DNA from 4 places in the Colwellia sp. SU-HH01172 genome. Region 2 is predicted to be linked to each of the others. Evidence: riboswitches for the same ligand, from Rfam matches in the RefSeq annotation. Region 2 holds a riboswitch; each other region holds the start of a gene.
The links. A riboswitch is a leader RNA that binds a small molecule or an ion and turns the genes downstream of it on or off. The one in region 2 is predicted to bind cobalamin.
Positions count from the first base shown of each region.

Region 1: it holds a riboswitch for cobalamin, as region 2 does, so the genes downstream of both, bluB (5,6-dimethylbenzimidazole synthase) here and AC27JP_RS00300 (ABC transporter ATP-binding protein) in region 2, are expected to answer to the same signal.
Region 3: it holds a riboswitch for cobalamin, as region 2 does, so the genes downstream of both, cobT (nicotinate-nucleotide--dimethylbenzimidazole phosphoribosyltransferase) here and AC27JP_RS00300 (ABC transporter ATP-binding protein) in region 2, are expected to answer to the same signal.
Region 4: it holds a riboswitch for cobalamin, as region 2 does, so the genes downstream of both, AC27JP_RS17190 (hypothetical protein) here and AC27JP_RS00300 (ABC transporter ATP-binding protein) in region 2, are expected to answer to the same signal.

Region 1 is NZ_BAAJMB010000004.1:1,599-7,159, reverse strand. Features, by position in the region: gene AC27JP_RS11630 (S8 family serine peptidase) at 1-1,441, shown strand, start outside; cobalamin riboswitch at 1,613-1,841, shown strand; gene bluB (5,6-dimethylbenzimidazole synthase) at 1,882-2,667, shown strand; gene AC27JP_RS11620 (GGDEF domain-containing protein) at 2,708-3,709, opposite strand; gene AC27JP_RS11615 (S46 family peptidase) at 4,052-5,561, shown strand, end outside.
Region 2 is NZ_BAAJMB010000001.1:65,300-70,860, forward strand. Features, by position in the region: gene AC27JP_RS00295 (M13 family metallopeptidase) at 1-1,009, shown strand, start outside; cobalamin riboswitch at 1,152-1,297, shown strand; gene AC27JP_RS00300 (ABC transporter ATP-binding protein) at 1,529-2,383, shown strand; gene AC27JP_RS00305 (FecCD family ABC transporter permease) at 2,380-3,387, shown strand; gene cobO (cob(I)yrinic acid a,c-diamide adenosyltransferase) at 3,393-3,998, shown strand; gene AC27JP_RS00315 (cobalamin-binding protein) at 4,053-4,916, shown strand; gene nhaR (transcriptional activator NhaR) at 5,056-5,561, opposite strand, start outside.
Region 3 is NZ_BAAJMB010000007.1:183,574-189,134, reverse strand. Features, by position in the region: gene cobU (bifunctional adenosylcobinamide kinase/adenosylcobinamide-phosphate guanylyltransferase) at 1-61, opposite strand, end outside; gene AC27JP_RS17155 (adenosylcobinamide-GDP ribazoletransferase) at 61-882, opposite strand; gene cobT (nicotinate-nucleotide--dimethylbenzimidazole phosphoribosyltransferase) at 872-1,939, opposite strand; cobalamin riboswitch at 2,100-2,295, opposite strand; gene AC27JP_RS17145 (histidine phosphatase family protein) at 2,460-3,098, opposite strand; gene AC27JP_RS17140 (HD domain-containing phosphohydrolase) at 3,259-4,281, shown strand; gene AC27JP_RS17135 (ABC transporter substrate-binding protein) at 4,309-5,561, shown strand, end outside.
Region 4 is NZ_BAAJMB010000007.1:192,837-198,397, forward strand. Features, by position in the region: gene AC27JP_RS17170 (TonB-dependent receptor domain-containing protein) at 1-511, shown strand, start outside; gene cobD (threonine-phosphate decarboxylase CobD) at 606-1,649, opposite strand; gene AC27JP_RS17180 (cobalamin biosynthesis protein CobD/CbiB) at 1,697-2,746, opposite strand; gene AC27JP_RS17185 (histidine phosphatase family protein) at 2,819-3,397, opposite strand; cobalamin riboswitch at 3,601-3,786, shown strand; gene AC27JP_RS17190 (hypothetical protein) at 3,959-4,564, shown strand; gene AC27JP_RS17195 (cobyrinic acid a,c-diamide synthase CobB) at 4,570-5,561, shown strand, end outside.

The DNA of each region.
Region 1 (5,561 bases), on a different contig from region 2:
AATGGCAGTAGGCGCACTTGATCAAGGTCGTCAACATGCAGAATTCTCTCAATACACATCTCAAGTTGAAATATCAGCACCAGGCGAAGCAATTCTATCGACTGTTGCTGGCGATGGTCGTTTAGGTTACATCACTTTAGGTTCAACAACTTATGGTAATGATGAAGTTGTACCACAAACTCATTACATTCAAAGTGGTGGCAGCTTTACCGTAAGTAACGTAAATAGTTCAGCAAATGGCGTATTAGCCGCTTGTACTCTTTCAGGTAGCAGCTACAGCTGTTCAAACGTATCAGGTAACATTTGTTTAGCTGAACGTAACGATAACCAAATAGGTAGTAATTATCCTGAAATAAACCCAGCGAAAGCTTGTGCTGACGCAGGAGCTTCGGGTGTTATCGTTTATAGTAATAGCGCTCGTCCAGGCCTACAAAATCCATTTCTAGTTGATGCTAACTCTGACGTAACAGTGCCAACAGTTTCTGTAAACCGTGAGTTAGGTTTGCAATTGATGGGACAACTAGGTACGAATGCTAACTTAAATGTTGTCGGCGACCAAGATTACGCTTATTACAATGGTACTTCGATGGCGACTCCTCACGTTACTGGCGTTGCGGCGTTAGTTTGGAGCAACAACCCTGACTGTACAGCAACACAAGTACGTGATGCATTAAAAGCAACAGCGATTGATTTAGATGTTGCGGGTCGTGATGACAAAACAGGTTACGGTTTAGTACAAGCAAAAGCAGCGTCAGACGCGTTAGCAGCAAGTTGTACGACAACAACACCTCCTACTGGTGGCGACGTACTAGAAAATGGCGTAGCTAAAACAAATTTAGCCGGCGCTAAATCAGAAGAATTAAGCTTTACTATGGAAGTACCTGCAGGTGCTACTGGCTTAAGTTTTGATATGTCTGGCGGCACAGGTGATGCAGATCTTTACGTGAAATTTGGTTCAGCACCAACAACGTCTAGTTATGACTGTCGTCCATATGCTGGTGGTAACTCAGAGTCATGTCCAATTGCAACGGCACAAGCTGGCACTTACCATGTGAAAGTTATTGGTTACTCTGCCTTTACGGGTGTTAGCCTAACAGGTAGTTTCACTGAAGGTTCTACTGGCGGTGGCGGTGCTACAGGTGGCAGTGCTTCAGTAACTGATATCAGTGTTGCACGTCGTGCTTGGACATACTACACCATTGATGTACCAGCAGGCATGGCGACTCTTGATTTCAATATGAGTGGTGGTACAGGTGATGCAGACATGTACATTCGTCGTGGTGCACAACCAACATCATCTACTTATGACTGTCGTCCATATGAAAGTGGTAATACCGAATCATGTTCATTCACTAACCCAACAGCTGATACATGGCACATAGGTATCTATGGATACTCAGCAGCAAGCGGTGTTAGTTTAGACGTAACATATAACCCGTAGGTTAAACTAAAACCCAACTAGTGTTTATTTAGGGAAGGTACTTCATTGTGCTTTCCCTTTTTTTATTTATAACCCCTTCCCCCCTTTTCACATCTTCCAGAGACAATAATTGATTTTAATTAAGTTGATTTAATATAGCGTTTTTCAATTTCAATACTCAATGCTATAGTGCCGACGAAATTATTTTTAGGTGCTTGCCGCTTTACTTTTTATTTTGTAGAGACCAAGAGAATAGGGAAATTGGTGTAACTCCAATACGTGCCCAACGCTGTAATGACATATGAGTTCGAATATAACCACTGGTAGTCTTGCTGGGAAGGTTTCGAATATTGTTTATATCACAATAGCTGAATATAAACCTTGTCTTAGTCAGAAGACCTGCCTAGAAATACAAATAAAGCGAAAGGCCGATCGCTTCTAAATCCATTAAGGGGAATACTTTGGATTTCAAAAACACGAGTACAGCTCAAGAGCAACCATTTCAGTCTCAACATCAGCACGGTTTAAGTGAACAAGAACAGCACGGTTTATATAAAGCCATTTTCAATCGCCGTGATGTTCGCGGACAATTTCTACCTAAAGCGATCCCTAAGCAAGTGTTAAGCCGTCTACTTTATGCTGCACATCACGCACCATCAGTAGGATTTATGCAACCTTGGAATTTTATCGTTATTCAATCACCGGACGTTAAAAAGAAAATCCATCAAGACTTCACCCTTGCCCATCAAGAGGCACAAACAATGTTTGCCGCTGACAAGCAAGATAAATACAAAAACTTAAAGCTTGAAGGAATTATTGAATCTCCAATAAACATTTGTATAACTTGCGATCGTAAACGCACAGGTAAAGCCGTTATTGGCCGAACACATATGAAAGAAATGGACCTATATAGCTCAGTATGTGCGGTACAAAATTTTTGGTTGGCTGCACGCACAGAAGGTATCGGTGTTGGTTGGGTGTCAATTTTGCATCATGATGCGTTAAAGAACATCCTTTCATTACCTGAGCACGTCGTTCCTATTGCTTATTTGTGCTTAGGGTATGTTAGTCATTTTCACGAAAGGCCGGAGCTTGAAACGGCAAATTGGTTACCACGTAGAGCTATCGACGAACTCGTCAGTTTTAATTCATGGGGACAAGAGGCTAGTAACAGTGAAGAAAACGAGCTGATTAACCAATTACAGGCAGATCAATCATTTCCACAATCCTTTATTAATAAGAATTAAAGCCTACTTCTGCTTAGCTATAGCATCAACTAAAAGCGTTTTATAGACAAACGCTTTTATTTCTACCACTGTTTTTTGCCTGATACAGTGCAGTATCGGCTTGTTCAAATAATGCCATCCAATTAAGTTCATCTTGTCGTTGAGCAACACCAATTGAAACCGATATTTTTGGTAAATACGCTTTAGAGTCTCGTTGCATTAATTTCAATTCAGCTATGGCTAAACGTATTTTTTCGGCAATTTCATGAGCTTGCGTCATAGTTTTATTCACCATAACCACCACAAACTCCTCGCCACCAAATCTAACCGCAATATCTTGATCAGAAATACTTGTTTTTATTACTTTTGCAATTCGCTGAATAACTTTATCACCAATGAAATGGCCAAATTGATCATTAATATTTTTGAAGTGATCAATATCTATCGCTAAAGATGAATGCACCTGTTCAATATCTAATTCTTGTAATTTAACATCGCAACCACGGCGATTAAACAACCCTGTTAAAGAATCCACAATGGCCTCATGCCTTGCGGCTTCCAACTTAGCTTTTAAAAAGCTCACTTCACCGCAAGCATGCGTTAACTCTAATGATAAGTCACTATGCTGTTGCTGAGACGCGGTAATGCTACTCATTAAAAAGGTAACAATATTTTGCATCGATTTATGATATTCGTGCTTGGAAAGTGCTCTTTCAGCCTTTTTAAGGTTTGATGCAACAACTTTATCACTATCGACTTGAGAATTAATTTTCGCTAATGTTGATGTTAACGATTTTTCTATCGGGTCCAGTATTTGTTTATCTATAGCATGAGAATTTGAAATATACTTTTCGAATAAACCTTCCATAAAAGTTAGATCGACTTCTTGATATGTTTGCACATGCCGATCTAATTCGGCGCTTAACTTTTCATTACGCTTACTAACGTGTAAGTAGACAACCGAATAATTTACTGGGCTAGGTGGTATTTGATAATGAGTTAAAAATTCATTGGTTGATTCACTGATCTTTAATGCCTCATCAAAATTATCTTTAATAAGCACATAACCTCCTCAAGAATCGCTTTATTTTTATTATTGGCCACAAATATTTAGATAATAACAAAAGGAAATGTAAACATTTTGTTACCTAATCAATTTAGAATATCTAAACTACAGCTATTCAACAAGTATTATGGATTAATTTTTCAATTAAAATTAGGCTTTAGTTCAATAATGTTCGAAATATCACCCCCTTCGACCGCATATTAAGCTACTACGAAGATTTTCGCACAGTCTACAATAGCGCTTTGTTATAGAACAAATAAATTGGGAGATTTTTTGACTAAGCTCAAGTGATAAAGCAAAATTCCAAATGATTTAAACTTTACCCTTTGAGAATAAAAAATGAAAAAATTCGCTTCGCTATGCTTTGCGTTGGCCTCAACGGCCACACTTGCTGATGAGGGCATGTGGCAACCACATCAATTGCCAAGCATTGCTAACCAACTAGTCGATGCTGGCTTGAAACTTGACCCAAATAGCCTAACAAATTTAACAAGCTTCCCTATGGGAGCAATTGTGAGTTTAGGTGGCTGTACGGCCTCATTTGTCTCAGACAAGGGCCTAGTAGCAACAAACCACCACTGTGTATATGGTTCGATTCAATACAACTCAACAGAAGAAAACAACTTACTTAAAAATGGCTTTTTAGCAAAATCTTTCAAAGAAGAATTACCTGCAACACCAGGCAGCCGTATTTATGTAACAGAAGAAATAACCCCAGTAACTGATGTTATCAACGCTGGCTTAAATGAAAGCATGTCTGGCGCTGATCGCTTTAAAAGCATCGATAAAAGCTCAAAGTCATTGGTTGCGGAATGTGAAAACGACAGCAAATACCGCTGTAGTGTAGTTAATTTCCATGGTGGACTAGAGTATTATTTATTCAAACAGCTGACAATTCGCGATGTCCGTTTAGTTCATGCTCCAGCAAGCAGTGTTGGAAAATACGGTGGCGATATTGATAACTGGATGTGGCCACGTCATACCGGAGATTATGGCTTTTACAGAGCGTATGTTGGTAAAGATGGCCAACCAGCGGATTACAGTGAAGATAATGTTCCATACGAGCCAAAGCATCACCTAAAAGTCAACAAAAGTAGTGTCGACGAAAACGATTACATTATGGTTTTAGGCTACCCTGGCCGCACTAATCGTTACCGCACAGCATTAGAAGTAGAAAACCAATTTACTTGGGTCTACCCGCAAGCAAAAGCTTATCGTGAAGAAATTATTAATTTAATTCATGAAAACTCAACACCAGAAAGCGATGCACGTATTAAGTATGAAAGTACGCTCGCAAGCCTTGCCAACTATGCAAAAAATTATGGCAGCATGATAGAAAGCTATAATAAAGGTACAACACTTGCGCGTAAGAAATCTTTAGAAACTGAGCTTGACGCATGGATCAACGCAACCAGCGCACGCAAAAACGAATATGGCACAGCACTAAAAGGTTTAAACGATTTAATTAAAAAAGATCAGCAAACACAAGCTAGGGATTTAATTCTAGGTTATTTAAACTACGGTAAAATGTTGAGTACCGCTAATCGTTTATATCGTTTATCACAAGAAAATACTAAACCAAATATTGAGCGAAAGCGTGGTTATCAAGAGCGTGATCTTGCGCGTTTCGAGCAAGGAATGAAAGCAGTTAACCGTCGTTATGATGCTGAAATAGATCAAAAAATCGTTCTAGCTATGTTCCAGCATTATGCAAAATTACCACAAGCTCAACGACTTAAGTCATTAGATAAGTTTTTTGGCTTAGATAAGAGCTTTAATGAACAACAATTCAAAAGCAAGCTTAATAAGATGTACGCTGAGACTAAGCTAAATGAAGAATCAACACGCC
Region 2 (5,561 bases):
ACGTCCAATGTGGAAACGTGGTGTTGCAGTAGTTAATAGCAACTTAGGTGAAGTTATCGGTAAAGTTTATGTTGGCCGTCACTTTAAACCTGAAGCTAAAACCCGTATGACGCAACTTGTTGAAAACTTGCGCGGCGCATATGGCGCAAGCATCGATGAATTAGAGTGGATGTCTGACGCAACGAAAAAAGCAGCACATGTAAAATTAGCTAGCTTTGATCCTAAAATCGGTTATCCAAATAAATGGGAAGATTACTCTAAACTTGTCATTAAAAGTGATGACTTAGTCGGCAACAAAATGCGTTCTGGCATTGTTGCTCATCAAAAAGAAGTGGCTAAGCTTGGCGGCCCAATCGATAGACAAGAATGGGGCATGACACCTCAAACCGTAAATGCTTATTACAACCCAACTAAAAATGAGATTGTCTTCCCAGCAGCTATTTTACAACCGCCATTTTTCAACTTAGCAGCAGATGACGCAGTTAACTACGGCGGCATTGGCGCAGTTATTGGCCATGAAATGGGCCACGGCTTTGACGACCAAGGTAGCAAATACGATGCTGACGGCAACATGCGTAACTGGTGGACTGAAGAAGATTTAGCGGCCTTTAAAGTGCGTGCTGATAACTTAGTTGCGCAATACGATAACTATGCCGTATTCGATGACTTAAACGTAAATGGCTCTTTAACATTAGGCGAAAACATCGGTGATTTATCAGGTGTCACTATTGCTTATAAAGCTTACAAAGCATCACTAAATGGTAAAGAAGCAGAAGTTATTGAAGGCTTAACTGGCGACCAACGTTTCTTCATGGGCTATGCACAAGTATGGCGCGGAAAAATGGTCGAGAAATCACTACGTAACCGCGTAGCGACTGACCCACATTCGCCAGGCGAGTTCCGCGCATTAGGCTCATTATCAAATATGCCTGAATTCTACAGTGCATTTGACGTAAAAGAAGGTGACGCTATGTATATCGCACCAGAAAAACGCGTTAAAATTTGGTAAGCATTGCCCTAATAGCAATAAAATTACATCAATAACAAAAGGAGTCTAATGGCTCCTTTTTAATTTCGTTTCGTTGCACTAGCAAGCAACTAGCGGGTTGGTTTTCATTGTAAAGCGTTGCACATACACGTAAAATCGACCGACAATTAAATGATATTTTCAACACTCGAATGCGAAATTCTCCGTTGAATGATAGGGAACACGGTTAGAATCCGTGACTGTACCCGCAACTGTACATAGTGTTTGTATTTTTCACTAAAAGTCAGGACACCTAGTATCATGATGGTCAATAACCAAAACATTAACACCGTGCGGGAATACACGAGAGTTACTATTGCCGCTATGGCACATGTCACTTATCTTTTATTTTCAGCACGTTATAACTCAACACTATTAAGTTATTAAAACGGATGCCTGACAGCAAATGAAAACAGTAAATAGTATATTTCTGATGATTAACGTCAGTGCTACTTGCATCGTTAACAACACAAATCACAACCCTAGAGTTAACGGCTAACCATGGCTAATTTATTAACGGTAAGTAATATTTCTTGGCAAGTTGAGCAGCAAACTATCCTCGATGATGTTTCATTTACCGTCAATCAAGGCGATATTATTGGCATTATTGGCCCTAACGGCGCCGGCAAAACTTCTTTATTAAAGTGCTTGCTCAATCAATATAAAAACTGGCATGGCAATATAAAGCTTAAGAATAAGAGCCTACATGAGTATAAGCCAAAAGAGCTCGCACAAATATTTTCTCTAGTTGTACAAAAATCACCGCCAATATTTGATTTAAAAGTTTACGACGTCGTTAGAATGGGGCTCTTACCCTACAAAACATTGTTTGCCCGTGATACTGACGTAGATAAAAAAGAAATATTACTAGCCTTAGAAAAAGTAGGTTTAACCAAGAGTAAAAATAAGTTTTTTAATACCTTGTCTGGTGGTGAGCAACAACGAGTACTAATCGCAAAAGCTTTAGTGCAAAAAGCTAAAATATTAATACTTGACGAACCAACTAATCATTTAGATATTTTTTATCAACATCAAGTATTGCAACTGGTTAAAGCTCTCAACATTACGGTGATTATGACCATACATGACATTAACTTAGCGGCGCAATACTGCAATAGATTATTGATATTAGACCAAGGAAAATTAGTCTTAGATAGCCAAATAGATCAGGCACTGAACCCAAGTGTATTAAGTAAGGTTTTTGGTTTACCTTGTTATCGAGAAGATGCCAAACATTGCGGTTTTCCACGTATTTACTTTTATCCCGAAAACACAGCACATTGGGCCGAACAAACATCAAGATTCAATGTTATGCCTAACAGTTCAAATAACAAAAAGTTAGGTGAACTTAAATGAGATTATTAACAGCATTTAAAGGTAAAACCGTCTGGGTTTTTAGCTGCTTAATAGCCATTACCTTTTGTTCTATCGTTGCCGCCATTACCTTTGGGCCGGCAGAAATAACCAGCACAAACATTTTACAGTGTGTGCTCAGCAGTTGCGCATCACCCATGCATGATATGGTAATTTGGCAAGTGAGAATTCCTCGGGTACTGGTTGGTTTAGTCGCAGGTATGGGGCTAGCTTGTGCAGGGGCAATACTACAAAATGTTACTCGTAATCCGCTTGCCGACCCCTATTTATTTGGCATAATTTCTGGTGCTGGGTTGGGAGCCACTATAGCCACTTTAGTGCTTAGTGAAGAGCAAATGTTGGCGCTACCATTAGCGGCATTTCTTGGCGCACTATTTTCCGTTATTTTTGTTTTTGGTATTGCAACCCTGTTGCGCAACATGAATCATTTACTGTTAACTGGCGTTGCCGTATCTTTTATGCTCGGCTCTATTAGCCATTTTCTGCTTTATTTAGGAGATCCATTTGCCACCAATCGCGTTATTTTTTGGTTAATGGGCAGTTTAACTCGGGTGGAAATGTTCCACTTTTACTTGATCAGCGCTATGGTCATCATCACGTTAATAACAATCTTCGCCCTTCATCGGCAAATAGATGCACTACTACTTGGGGATGAAAGCGCCGCAAGTCTTGGTGTTAACGTTGATAAATTACGTATTATTTTACTTGCCTTATGTGCAGCAATTACCGCTACCATTGTTGCCTATTGCGGTGGTATTGGCTTTGTCGGCTTAATGATCCCGCATATTGTTAGGCAACTCGTTGGCGTGACAACTATGCCACTGATATTTGGCTCAGCATTGGTCGGTGGCTGCTTTTTAGTTTGGGTTGATGTATTAGCTCGCAGCGCCTTGAGTAATGTTGAGATCCCTATTGGTATTATTACTTCCGCCATCGGCAGTATTTTCTTTTTAGCGATCATGTATCGCACTCGTAAAACAGGATAAAAATTATGACAACAGATGCAGATAAAAATCAAAAACATCAAGAACGTATGCAACGCGTCAAAGAAAAAGTTGATGCTCGAATTGACGCCGCTCAAGAAGAACGTGGTTTATTAATTGTTATTACCGGCAACGGCAAAGGCAAGTCAACCTCAGGTTTTGGTACCTTAACTCGTGCGGTTGGCCATGGTTATACTGCTGCAGCATTGCAATTCATTAAAGGTGACTGGGCATGTGGCGAACGTAACTTATTAGAAAAGAACGGCGTTGAGTTTCATGTTATGGCAACTGGCTTTACCTGGAATACCCAAGATAAATCTAAAGATATTGCGGCAGCGACTAAAGTTTGGGCTGAAGCAAAGCGCTTACTAAAAGATGATAGTGTCGATGTAATTTTACTTGATGAGCTAACTTATATGCTGTCTTACAAATACTTAGACTTAGATGAAGTGATTGAAGCGATTGTTAACCGCCCCGCCATGCAGCATGTCATCATCACAGGTCGAGCATGTCACCGCAGTATTATTGAGCTTGCTGATACCGTGAGCGAAGTACAACCCACTAAGCATGCCTTTGACAATGGCATCAAAGCACAAAAAGGTATCGACTGGTAACTTGCTCTCGCGACAAAAAATCAGGTTCAACGCCCGTAACAAACTGGAATAATAATGAAACTTAGTCACTACATGCTCATTGCGCTATTGGGCTTAGCGTTTACCACTAACGCCAATAGCATACAAGAAAATGGCTCTGCTAAACCGCGCATCATTGCACTAGCGCCACATATCGTCGAAATGCTTTTTGATGTTGGTGCCGGTGAGCAAATTATTGCGACGACAGAGCACTCAGATTATCCACAAGCTGCCAACGCCATTCCTCGTATTGGTAGCTCGTTACGGATACAAATTGAACGTGTTATCGAGCTTCAACCTGATCTCATTATTGCATGGAAGAGTGGCAACCCCAGCGATGATTTGGCGCGTATCAAACAGTTAGGCTTTAACGTGGTGTACTCACAACCCAATAGTTTTGATGATGTTGCAAAAGAGCTACGCTTATTTGGTGAGCTATCAGGCCATAAAGCCCAAGGTCAAGCAGTTGCCACTAAGTTTCTGAATGAGCTAGAAACAATTAAAACTCAATATCAAAATCAGCCGCCACTTACAGCCTTTTATGAAGTATGGTCAAGACCATTAACCACCATTGCCAAGGACAGTTGGCCACAACAATTTCTCGATGTTTGCGGTATTAAAAATCCGTTTTTTCAAGCACAAGCGCGTTACCCGCAAGTGAATATTGAACAAATTTTACAACTCGACCTTGATATCATTATTCAACCCTTATCTGAAAATCAAGCGGATAAAGAAGGTTATCCTTGGCAAAAATGGCCAGTAATATCGGCGGTTAAACATCAACAAATTATCAAACTTGATGCTGATGTCGTACACCGAATGACAACTCGCAGCTTGGGCGCCCTTACTGATTTATGCCAAAAAGCTGAACAAAGTCGAAGCTATTACCAGCAAAAATAGCAGTAAAAAATAGCAGCGAGCTAACCCTGTATTTAAGCAGGCTACTTTTGAGTTTTTGTTAGCCGCAACAATCGAAGATTTTTAGGTTATTTATTTCAATCGAAGCATCTGTAGTTGGATGAGGAAATTGACACCGCCATTACACTTTCACCGCATTAACAATTTCAACAATCGCCGGATGCTTTAATCTCCGCTCCGGAGAAATAATATAATACGGCTCTTTAAACTCTTCAGTGCGACCTATGATTTTAACATCATATTTATCTGCAACGTAGTCTTCGATAAGAGTCGGGCTACTAAAAACACCGAAACCTGTCTGTCCAAAAGATTTCATTAACGCACTATCATCAAATTCTGCGACAATATTTGGCACAATATTTTGCTTTTCTAACCATGACGATAAACGAGTTCTCACCGCTGATTTTTTGCTCTGCATAAGCCAAGGAAAATCGGATAAATTTTTAGGGAACACTTCATTGCTACTTTCCAATAAGGTTTCAGCTGCAAAAAAGCTATAACCACTTTCAATGAGTAGATGATTATATGCTTTAACATGACTACCTAACTGAAGTGGCTGATCGGTTAAAATACAATCAATTTTGTTAACCGATAAATCTGCCAATAAATGATCCTGATCGCCTTCAA
Region 3 (5,561 bases), on a different contig from region 2:
TTTCAGCCAATGAACTTTTACCAGAACGAGCGCCGCCTAAAATAAGCTGTATCTTATTCATTAACTCGCCCCTGTTAGCGACAATAAAGCAATATAAACAACGACTTCTGAAAGCTGCTGCGCTGCGCCTAAACAATCTCCGGTGTAGCCGCCTAGTTGTTTAGTGAACCAGAGTTTTAAACACCAGCGAGTAATGAGCAAAATAGCCACTAATTGCCAAGCCACGCTAAATGATAAAGTAAAGGTAATAACCACAGCGCTTGTTGCCAGCAAAATTAAATAACTATTGCTTGATAACACTTGTGCTAAGGGCTTAACTTTTGATGTCGCATCTTCGCTGACATAAGGCATATCAGCAATTAAACTGGTTGCTACAACACGGCTTAAACAATGCCCAAGCAATAGAACCGATAATATATTCAGTGCTTCTACAGATAAAAGCTCGTTGTTATTAACGTTGCCAACAAGAGCGGCTAAAGCTTGATACTTAACCATTAAAATGAAAAATAATGCCGCTGCACCGTAAGTGCCTAAACGGCTATCTTTCATGATATTAAGCTTGTTTTCGACCGTCCAACCGCCGCCGAAGCCATCCCAAACATCAGCCCAACCGTCTTCATGAAAAGCGCCGGTGAGCAATACACTGCAAAACATTGAAATTAAAAGTGCGATCTCGACAGGTAATAACATTGCACTAAGATAAAAAGCTACGGCTGAACAACCACCAATTAACACGCCAACTAAAGCAAAGTATCGACTGGCATTATTGAGCATTTCATCGTCAACATCAGCCTTGATGTTAACCGGAATACGGGTGAAAAAACTCAATGCTAATAACATCAAGTTATACTCTCTATTTACCACGCTAGTTTTAGGTAACATCAATTACCTCAGCATCGGCAAAGCTCGCCATGTCATTATAAAATCCAACAGCAGCTTGAATAATCGGTAATGCTAGCGCCGCACCCGTGCCCTCACCTAAACGTAATCCTAAGTTTAATAACGGTTTAACCGCTAACCATTGCAATATTTTTTGATGACCTTGCTCACCCGAACAATGGGCAAATACCATATAGTCTTTAACACTGGCATTGAGTTCAATCGCTAACATGGCAGCCGCCGTACAAATAAAGCCATCAACAATAATCAACATTTTGCTTTCTGCTGCCGCTAACATAGCGGCAGTCATTTGTACTACTTCAAAGCCACCTAAACAGCGTAAAATAGCTTTCGCATCCGTTAAATTTCCAGCATGTAAAGCTAATGCTTGTTCTATGACTTGTTGTTTCTTTTTAACTACCTCATCTGAAACACCAGTACCACGACCAACAACTTCGCTCGCTGGCACTTTCATTAACGCTGCCATAATGGCGGATGCAATCGTGGTATTGCCAATGCCCATTTCGCCAAAAGCGACAACGTTGCAGCCCGTTTGGCTAATATTGACTATATGCTGTTTAGCAAATTCAAAACCTTGTTCGACTTGCGCTTCAGTCATCGCCACTTGTTGGTTTATTGGTTTTGTGATGCTGCCTAAGCGCTGATTAATCACAGGCAGCGAAGCGGCCGGTGCATGTAAAATGCCGCAATCAACAACACTGAGTTGCCAACCAAATTGGCGACAAAATACATTTATAGCGGCACCACCGTTAGCAAAATTAGCCACCATTTGGCTAGTAACATCACTTGGCGCGATAGAGACATCTTGACTTGCAACACCATGATCACCAGCGAAAACCGTTAAATGGGGCGTGTTAATAGATAACTTTTGTTGTTCGAACTGTAGTGGGGTTAACTGATAGTTTGCAATTTGAATTTGTGCAATTTGTTTTGCGAGCAGTTCAAGATCACCCAAAGCCCCCAAGGGTTTAGTTTTACCATCGATTTTTGCTTGAATTTTTTCTGAGTTTTCACTGCTAAGCGCTTTAATATCAAACATTGCATCACCTAAGTAAAACCGAACAAATTGCTTAACAACTGCGCGGTATATTTTGATTAACGTCGAATATTATAAGAGCATGCCTGAATTGACTAATGACCTAACATTAGTAAACAACCGACAATATAACCTATGCTCGAGTAACCCGCTCGACGGTCTAATTAATGTCAATGATTATTCTGGTATCCTGACTTACAGCATCTCAATATATCCCTTCCCAAGTTATTTTTGCGCAAAACTTAGTGGTTAATATATCGCTCTGTTTACAGTTGCGGGCACAGTTGTGGACTTTCACCACATTCCCAGTTTCATTCAATTTACCACGCATTCAAGGTAATAAAAAAATGAAAATTAATATGACATTATTAAATTTATGGCGCGATTATCGACAGCTAGGGGAAAATAGCAAGGTTTATTTTTATCTCAGTTATGTCAGAAAAACATAAAAATGTTTTAAATCAGTTTATTGCCTAAAACGTGGCTATTGCCTTCATACTAAAGGACTAGCATATCAAACTAGCTAAAGCATTAATTTAGGCCAAGCTTTGCCCGTGCTATCAATAAAAACTTGCAGACGAATTAACCCACCATATGGCACGTCAAGTTGGGTCATATGCGCAGTTCCCGGCAAAGGCAAACCTAAAACTTTAGCCAATATATAGCGAATAACGCCGCCATGGCTCAGCACTAAAATATTTTCTGACTTTGTTACTTGGCTTAGTTCGGTAATTTGCTGCAATATTTGTTGCCAGAAATCATCAACCCTAGTGGTAAAATCTATCATGGTTTCACCATTAGGTGGAGAGCACTGCCAAGGGTTTTGCCAAAATGCACCTAATGTCGGCGTTTCCTCATTTAATAGCTTGCGTTCTTGCCACAAGCTTTCATAATCTTGCCCGTCCCAATCACCGAAATTCATTTCTTTTAACTGTGCTAAAACTTGCAATGAAAGCTGATTTTTTCGACAGAACTGCTCAGCAAAAGCTTGGCAGCGAACCAGTGGCGAGCTATAACAATGAGAAATTATCGGTAATTTGCCAACAGCATCGTTAAGCTGTTGCTTACCGCATTCAGAAAGGGCTATATCAGTATGTCCACAAAGAATTCCGCTTTGCACAAGCTCTCCATGACGTAGCAAATAAATATTAAATTCTGACAAGCTAATTTTCCACTGCGGCTAAATACGTTTTTAACAGTGTAACAAATAAGCCGTTAACGAAAATTAAATTAATAAAATTCTTCGCTATTTATTGTCTGTAGAACACCTTACTGCTATGTTTTACTTATAGAATATTGGAAATTTTATAATGGACCTTGGCATGAAAGATACGGCAACAATCTTAGTCGTCGACGACGCCCCTGAAAACATTGATGTTTTAGTTGGAATATTAAAACCGAGTTATCAACTCAAGGTTGCTCGCGATGGTGAAATGGCCATCAAGATTGCAAACGTCAGACCGCGACCTGATTTAATTCTACTCGATATTATGATGCCAGGAATCGATGGTTACGAAACCTGTAAACGCCTAAAATTAGACATTGTCACTCGCGATATTCCGATTATTTTTATTACCGCAAAAATTTCCGTAGAAGATGAAGCTCGTGGCCTATCATTAGGGGCGGTTGATTATATTGCTAAGCCCGTTAATCCTGCGATTGTCATGCAACGAGTCAAAACTCATTTATCATTAAGCAACCAAAAGCGTGAACTATATCAACAAGTTAAATTGCAGACATTAGAACTCATTAGCACCCGTAACAATATTATTGAAAAGCTAGGCCGAGCCGCCGAGTTTAAAGATAATGAAACCGGCAATCATGTTAAACGTATGAGTAAGTATGCCTACGTACTTGCCAATGCCTTAGGCATGGGAGAGTCGACAGCTGACATGTTAAAGAATGCGGCACCTATGCATGATATTGGTAAAATTGGCGTGCCTGATCACATTCTTAAAAAGGCCGGTAAGCTTAACGATGAAGAATGGCAAATAATGAAAGAGCATGCCGCTTTCGGTGGTGAGATATTAGATGAGAAAGACCCGTCACCATTAATGGAAATGGCAAAAGCCGTGGCAATAACACACCACGAAAAATGGGATGGCAGTGGTTACCCTAACGGTCTAAAAGCAGATAAAATTCCATTGGTTGGTCGCATTGTAGCTATTGCCGATGTTTTCGATGCTCTAACGTCATCACGTCCATATAAACCGGCGTGGACTATCGAAAGTACAATTGAGCTGATTAAAAATGAATCAGGCAAACATTTTGACCCCGAACTAGTTACTTGTTTTCTAGAAAACTTAGATGAAATACTTGCGATTAAAGCGCAATTTTCTGAATAAAACATCATCGTTGAGTAAGCAAATAATATGCTAAATTTCATCCGTATTAAAAATAGCCTTTTCGGACTGCTTTGGACACTGCTTTTAACCTTCGGCGGTCAAAGTTTTGCTCAAGAACTCGACAAAATATCCATTCAACTCAACTGGTCTCATCAATTTCAATTTGCCGGTTACTATGCCGCAAAAGAACAGGGTTTTTATCAAGAGCTCGGGTTAGATGTTGAGCTTCGAGAGTATAACGGTAAAGGCTCTATCGAAGATTATGTTATTGACGGCAGAGCCCACTACGGCATCAATGACTCCAGTTTAATTGTTGCTAAAAGCAAGGGCAAAGCTATTGTTATTGTCGCGCAAATATTCCAACACTCTCCTTCCACCCTTGCAACGTTAAAATCTTCTAATATCTCTAGCCCTTTCGACTTAATCGGCAAGCGCATCATGGTTGACTCCACCAGCGAAAATTATGCGCCTATTTTAGCCATGTTAAAACAAGCACAAGCCAAAGACTCGGCGTTTAACTGGCAAGAAGAAAGCTATCAGTTTTCGGCCTTAGAAAATGGCGATACTGATGCCATATTAATTTACAGCACCGATGAACCTTTTAAGTTTGATCAAGAAAATATTGATATCTTTATTCTTGACCCTAGAGACTACGGCATTGATTTTTATGGCGATAATTTATTTACCAGTGAAGATGAAGTAAAGAATAATCCACAACGTGTGCAAGCGGTTCGCCAAGCTACTATTAAAGGTTGGCAATATGCCCTCAATCACAAAGCTGAGCTGATTGAACTCATTGAAAAGAAATACAACAGTCAAGCTAAGTCTCATGAACATTTAGTCTTTGAAGCAAATGAAATTAGTAAAATAATATTGCCGAAATTTATTCCTATCGGCTCTGTCGCTCGCACGCGCATGGAAAAAATAACCGAAATTTACCATCAACTTGGCATGATATCGTCGCCAATATTGCCGAAAAACATTCTGCTAGAGGATGCCTTAAATTCTTTCACAACTAAGCGAGTGAATAATGACAGTAGTACAACCTTAATTATTGCTATGGTTGTCATATCATTATTACTTATTTCGATAACACTGTTACTGCCAAAATTAATCACCCCAAAACGTCTTGCGGTTTTAATGGCATCAAAAAAATTCCCGCTTATTGTTCATTCCATTTCGATATTAAATGTCGCCATTATTTTTAGCGTTATCTATATAACTTTGCAAGATAACGAGCAAAGCACGCAAACCAATATGCGAAAAAATTTGGAATTTGT
Region 4 (5,561 bases), on a different contig from region 2:
CAATGCATTATCAGTTGCCTTTAACCTTTACCAAACAGATATTGAAGACTTAATTGATTGGAGTGGTACTGATGCAGATAATAATGTAACTCCTATAAATGTTGACGATGTAGAAATTAAAGGTGCTGAAATTGGTGCAAATTATCAAGGCTTTGGTGGCGTACATCAGTTTAATGTTAGTTATATTGAAGCTGAAGATGCATCAACAGGTAAGCAATTAGGTCGTCGTGCAAAAGAGCACGTTAGCTATCAATTTGATACATCACTTGGTAACGCGGACTTATACGCTGAAGTTCAATATAAAGGTAAGCGTTATGACTACCTTTTTGGCGGCGCAGTTGTGAAGCTTGATAGCTATTCATTGGTGAACTTAGGCGTTAGCTACCCTGTTTCGGATAATGTAAAAATTCAAGCAAAAGTGAATAACGCATTTAATGAAAATTACCAAACTTCAAGTGCTTACTTTACTCAAGAACGTGTTGCTTATTTTGGTATCACTTACCAAAACTAGTTGATAATTTTTTACTCGTTAAAAAGGCACCAAATTCGGTGCCTTTATTTTTTTCGAGTTACTTTAGAATACTACTTAGCTGAATTGGGTTAACTTAACTGTGTGAGCTTAACTGTGTCAGCGCATTGATACATGTTGCTTTAAGTCTGGCCATTTCAGGCTCTAGAGCAATACCAAACCTTAGAGTGTCTTGTTCATCAGAAAGTCGACAATAAACACCTTGCTTACACAGCAAATGATAGAGTTTTTTTGCATTATCTGTTTGATGAAAGCTCAAGGTGAGAAATAAATCACAGCCGTGAATATTACTGACTAATTTTGAGGTAAATACCTGCCACAATAACGCTTCTTGTTGTTCACGTAAGGTATGTAATTTGTCGCGTTGCTGGTTATGCCAGGTATGATCAGCTAGGGCTTTTTCTGCGATAATTTGCGCAGGACCATTCACTTGCCATGGCCCCAGCAAGTCATTAAATTTTTGGCACCAATAATTATCAGCCACCAAAAAGCCAATACGAATACCAGCTAAACCAAAAAATTTGCCAAATGAACGTAGCACTAAGCAATGTGCATCGCTGGTTTGCGGGCAATAAGATTGTTCTTTAGGCATCACATCAATAAAGGCTTCATCGACAACCAATAAGCCATTAAGCTGTTTTAATCGTTGATGATATTGTTTAATGATATCGCGAGGAAAAAACTGCCCGGTTGGATTATTCGGGTTGATGATCACAACGACACTGTTCGGCTTTAATTCTGTTATTTCCGGCAAGGTTTCTTGATAAAAATGTAGTGTGAAACCCGCCATTTTCCATGCTTGAGCATGTTCTTTATAGCCACGTTCCGGCAAATACACATCTTGGCTTGCCATATTTTGCTGGCGATATAATTCAGGCAGAGTTTTAATAATTGACTGACTGCCATTGGTGATAACAAGCTCTGAACATTGATAATATTGTTTTGCCGTTGCGATTAACTTTGGGCTTAGTTGTGGTAGTTGTTGCCAAGCACGCAAGGGAATATCAGGGATCGGGTAACTTATCGGGGCAATGCCAGTTGATAAGTCGAGCCAGTCTGCCACAGAAATTTTATATTGCTCTGCAACTTGTTGAAGCTGTCCACCATGAATTAACGCCATTTTCTTCCTATTGCTGCACTGAATTTGTTTTCTAGAGTTATTGAAGATTATTGCAAGTAAATGAATAATTGAAAAACGAATACCGCAATGAGTAGCAGTAAACTGGCTCGGCTGACGAGCTTTAAACTAGCTGGAATATCTTCACTGCTAACCTTATTACCTGAGGCATCGCAGCCTTCACCTAAAGTGACAGAGTGAACCTTTTTACCATGATAAAGAGCACTGCCGCCGAGTTGTCTGTTCATTACGGTTGCACCAGCGGCCATTACCCAACCACCATTATGGCTTTTATATTGGTTACCTTGTCGATAGGCATTAGTGATTGCTTGAATGAAATGCCTTTGCTTCAGTCCTTGTATTGCATATAAAAGCGTACAGCACTTTCCTGAAATGAATCCTAGTAAATCGTCCAATCGAGCACTTGCATAGCCGAAATTGATAAAGCGCGCGTTTTTATAGCCCCACATTGCATCTAACGTATTAGCGAGTCGATGTAAAATGACTAAAGGCGCTCCACCAATAATATAGTAAACCAGCGATGCTATAACGGCGTCGTGACCATTTTCAAGCATAGACTCAACCGTTGCTCGAGACATTTCTTGTTCGTTAAGCTGTGAAGTTTCTCTGCTAACAATGTAGCCGGTAAAATGCCGTGCAGATTTTAAATCGCCTGATTTAAGCGGTCGATAAATTTGCATTGCGTGTTCTTTTAAGCTGGCTAACCCCAGTGCTAAATAAAGCACTATAGCGTCAATAAATACTTGCCAATACCAAACTAAATCCTGCAAAAAATAAACAAATAATATCGGCAACGGCAACACCAACAAACACCAAGCTATTGTGCCAAGAGCTTTTGTTTTTAAGATGTTTTGATTTGCATTAACTTGTGTTGAAGCGTTTGGATTTTGCTGGCTTATATTAAGTAATGCTGCTAATTTTGTTGCTAAGTAACCAAAAGCCACTAAGTAATGAAAACGTTTTGCTTCACCAAGTAGTTTATCGAGAATAAGTGCAAGCGATAGGGTAATAGCAAGTGAAAATTCAGGTGCTAATATCAGTATTTTTTCAATAACTTCGCTAATTAAATGACTATCCATCGTTGATGCCAAAAGCTAATATTTACTGACGAAGGAAATTAAAGAGCTATTTCTCATCACTTATATTGCAACCTATTCGCTGTCGAGTTGAAAGCATTGCTGCTGATAGCTTAAAGTAAACAAGCAGCCATTGTCGAATAGCTCATAAGCGTTATTGTTAGAGTTAACGCCTAACTTAGCTAAAAAACAACGTAAGGCTTCACCATGAAATATCACCAGTAAGTTCTTATTTGAGTATTTTTCGGCAAGGTTTTCTAATGCTTGGTATACCCGAGAGCCACAGTCAACAGCGCTTTCGCCATCTGCAGGTTTGAGCTGGGTAAACTGATGCAATAACTCATGATAATTCTCATCTTGGCTAAAGGTTGCTACGTTTTGTCCTTGCCATTTTCCTAAGTTGCGTTCAGCCAAGCCGGTGTGAGTTTCAACAGGAACATTTAAACAATTTTGGCAGATAGTAGCGGTTTTAACCGCGCGTCCTAATGATGAAGAAATAATACGGTCGATATTTTCGTTTTGTAACGATAAGGCGATATTAGCCGCTTGAGTTTTGCCTTGTTCGGTTAATTCGCTGTCGAGTTGGCCTTGAAATCTCTGTGTTTGGTTCCACAGTGTTTGTCCGTGTCGAGCTAAAAAAAAGCGAGTCGTCATTAATGGTTCTTATTTTGGTTGCGCTAAGCTCTGAGCAAAACGGGCGTTTAAGTGAAGCGCAGAATAACCAAATCAATTCTTTGGTTCAATGTAAATATCAGGGCTGACGCTTTGCGGTTAGTTCTTTAGTGCTAATAATTTGCTTTTCATTGAATAAAACTCACTCATCACGTATTATCGGCGCTGATTTAGGTGTCTTTGATTTATCTATTTTTATTTTACGTGGAAATAGCTAATTAAAGGTGAAACGTGAAACTGGTGAGAAACCAGTACTGCCCCCGCAACGGTAACTGTGAGCAGCAACAAAACCACTGTATTGACAAATATGGGAAGGTGTTGCAAATGCGATGAACAGGAGTCCGGAGACCGGCCTAAAGCAAATACTCGACAACTGCGGTGGGCGGTCATTCAGAGAACAGTTTACGGCCCAAGCTACCTTTTTACGCCTGCTTGATGTGTTAATCGCGTTATTTAGTCATTTGACTAGTTATTACACCGCGATACCGTTTACCAACTTTGATTTCTAACACCGTGAAAATTTATTTCGCATACGGGAATGTTATGAAATCAGTCAACCAAAAAACGCCAATTAGCTTACTTTTTGCAATATTTGCAGTCTTAACTTTGCTGATGTTGGCAACTCGCACCCATCATTTTGCCAGCTTAAACCACTTACCTAGCGCTTCAATCGCAATATTTTTCTTAGCCGGTATGTATTTACGCAATATGAAAGCGTTTTGGTTTTTCTATACCTTAACTTTAGTGATTGATCTTGCCTCATCGTATTTTCGTGGACAATTCGGCGATTGTATTACCACTTCTTACCCAGCATTAGTATTAAGTTACGGGGTTATGTTTGCTGCTGGCTTTTATACTAAACCTGATTGGCAGCAAAGTGCCTGGCAAAACAATATTATTAAAGTTGCTTTAGGCTTGTTTGTAGCTAGCTCAATTGCTTTTTTCATTTCCAATGGCAGTTACTATGCTTTGTCAGGAAAATTTCCAGAATTATCATGGGCTGAATATGCAACGCGTGTTGATAAATACTATTTCCGCTCTATTTCTAATCCAGTATTTTATGTGATTTCTGCGATAGTGATTGATTTCACTATTAGCCGTTTCTTAACTGATAAAGGCCTAGCCAAATCGTCACAAGATAAGGTGTAATGGCAATGAGTCAGTCAGAAACAGCAAAAGCTGCAGCCGCTTTTCAGAACAAGCCTGAACATGAAACCGGCAGCGGTACTAAGTGTTCCGCCTTAATTGTGGCAGCGCCGCATTCAGGCTCAGGAAAAACCACAGTAACTGCCGCGCTTGCTCGATATCATCGCAACCAAGGTCGTAAAGTGACGGTGTTTAAAGTTGGTCCTGACTTTATTGATCCTATGATTTTGCGCCAAGCCAGTGGTGAATTGGTTTATCAGTTAGATTTATGGTTAGTGGGTGAAAAGGGCTGCCAAGAGTTACTGCATCGTGCAGCAATGGAGTCTGATCTTATTCTTATTGAAGGTGTGATGGGCTTATTTGACGGCACGCCCAGTAGTGCTGACTTAGCTCAATACTTTAATATTCCGGTACTTGGCGTTATTGATGCAAAAGCTATGGCGCAAACATTCGCTGCCGTGACCTTTGGCCTTGCTAAGTTTCGTGAAGGTTTGCCGTTCTCTGGCGTAATTGCTAATCGAGTGAATACCGATCGCCACGCTGAGTTATTGAGTAACAGCCTGCCAGAAGAATTTCGTTTCTACGGGCGCTTACCAAAAGATGACGGTGTCACTTTGCCGGAGCGTCATTTGGGTTTAGTGCAGGCACAAGAGCTAGCAGATATTGATAGCCAATTAGACCAAGCGGCGAGTCATATCGCTAAAACGGGTTTAACTGAGTTACCTAAACAAATAGAGTTTTTTGCGGTTGAGAATGACAGCCAAGCAGACTTTATCCATCGAGCTTTGGTGGGAACTCGAGTCACTATAGTGCGCGATAACGCCTTTAGTTTTATTTATGCCGCCAATATTGCCTTTTTAGAACAAGCTGGCGCGGAAATAACCTATTGTTCAGCATTGAATGACGCTCATTTACCTGAAGGGGATATCTTATATATTCCAGGCGGTTATCCAGAGCTGTACGCAGAAAAGTTAATGAATAATGCGACTTTTCTAAGTGA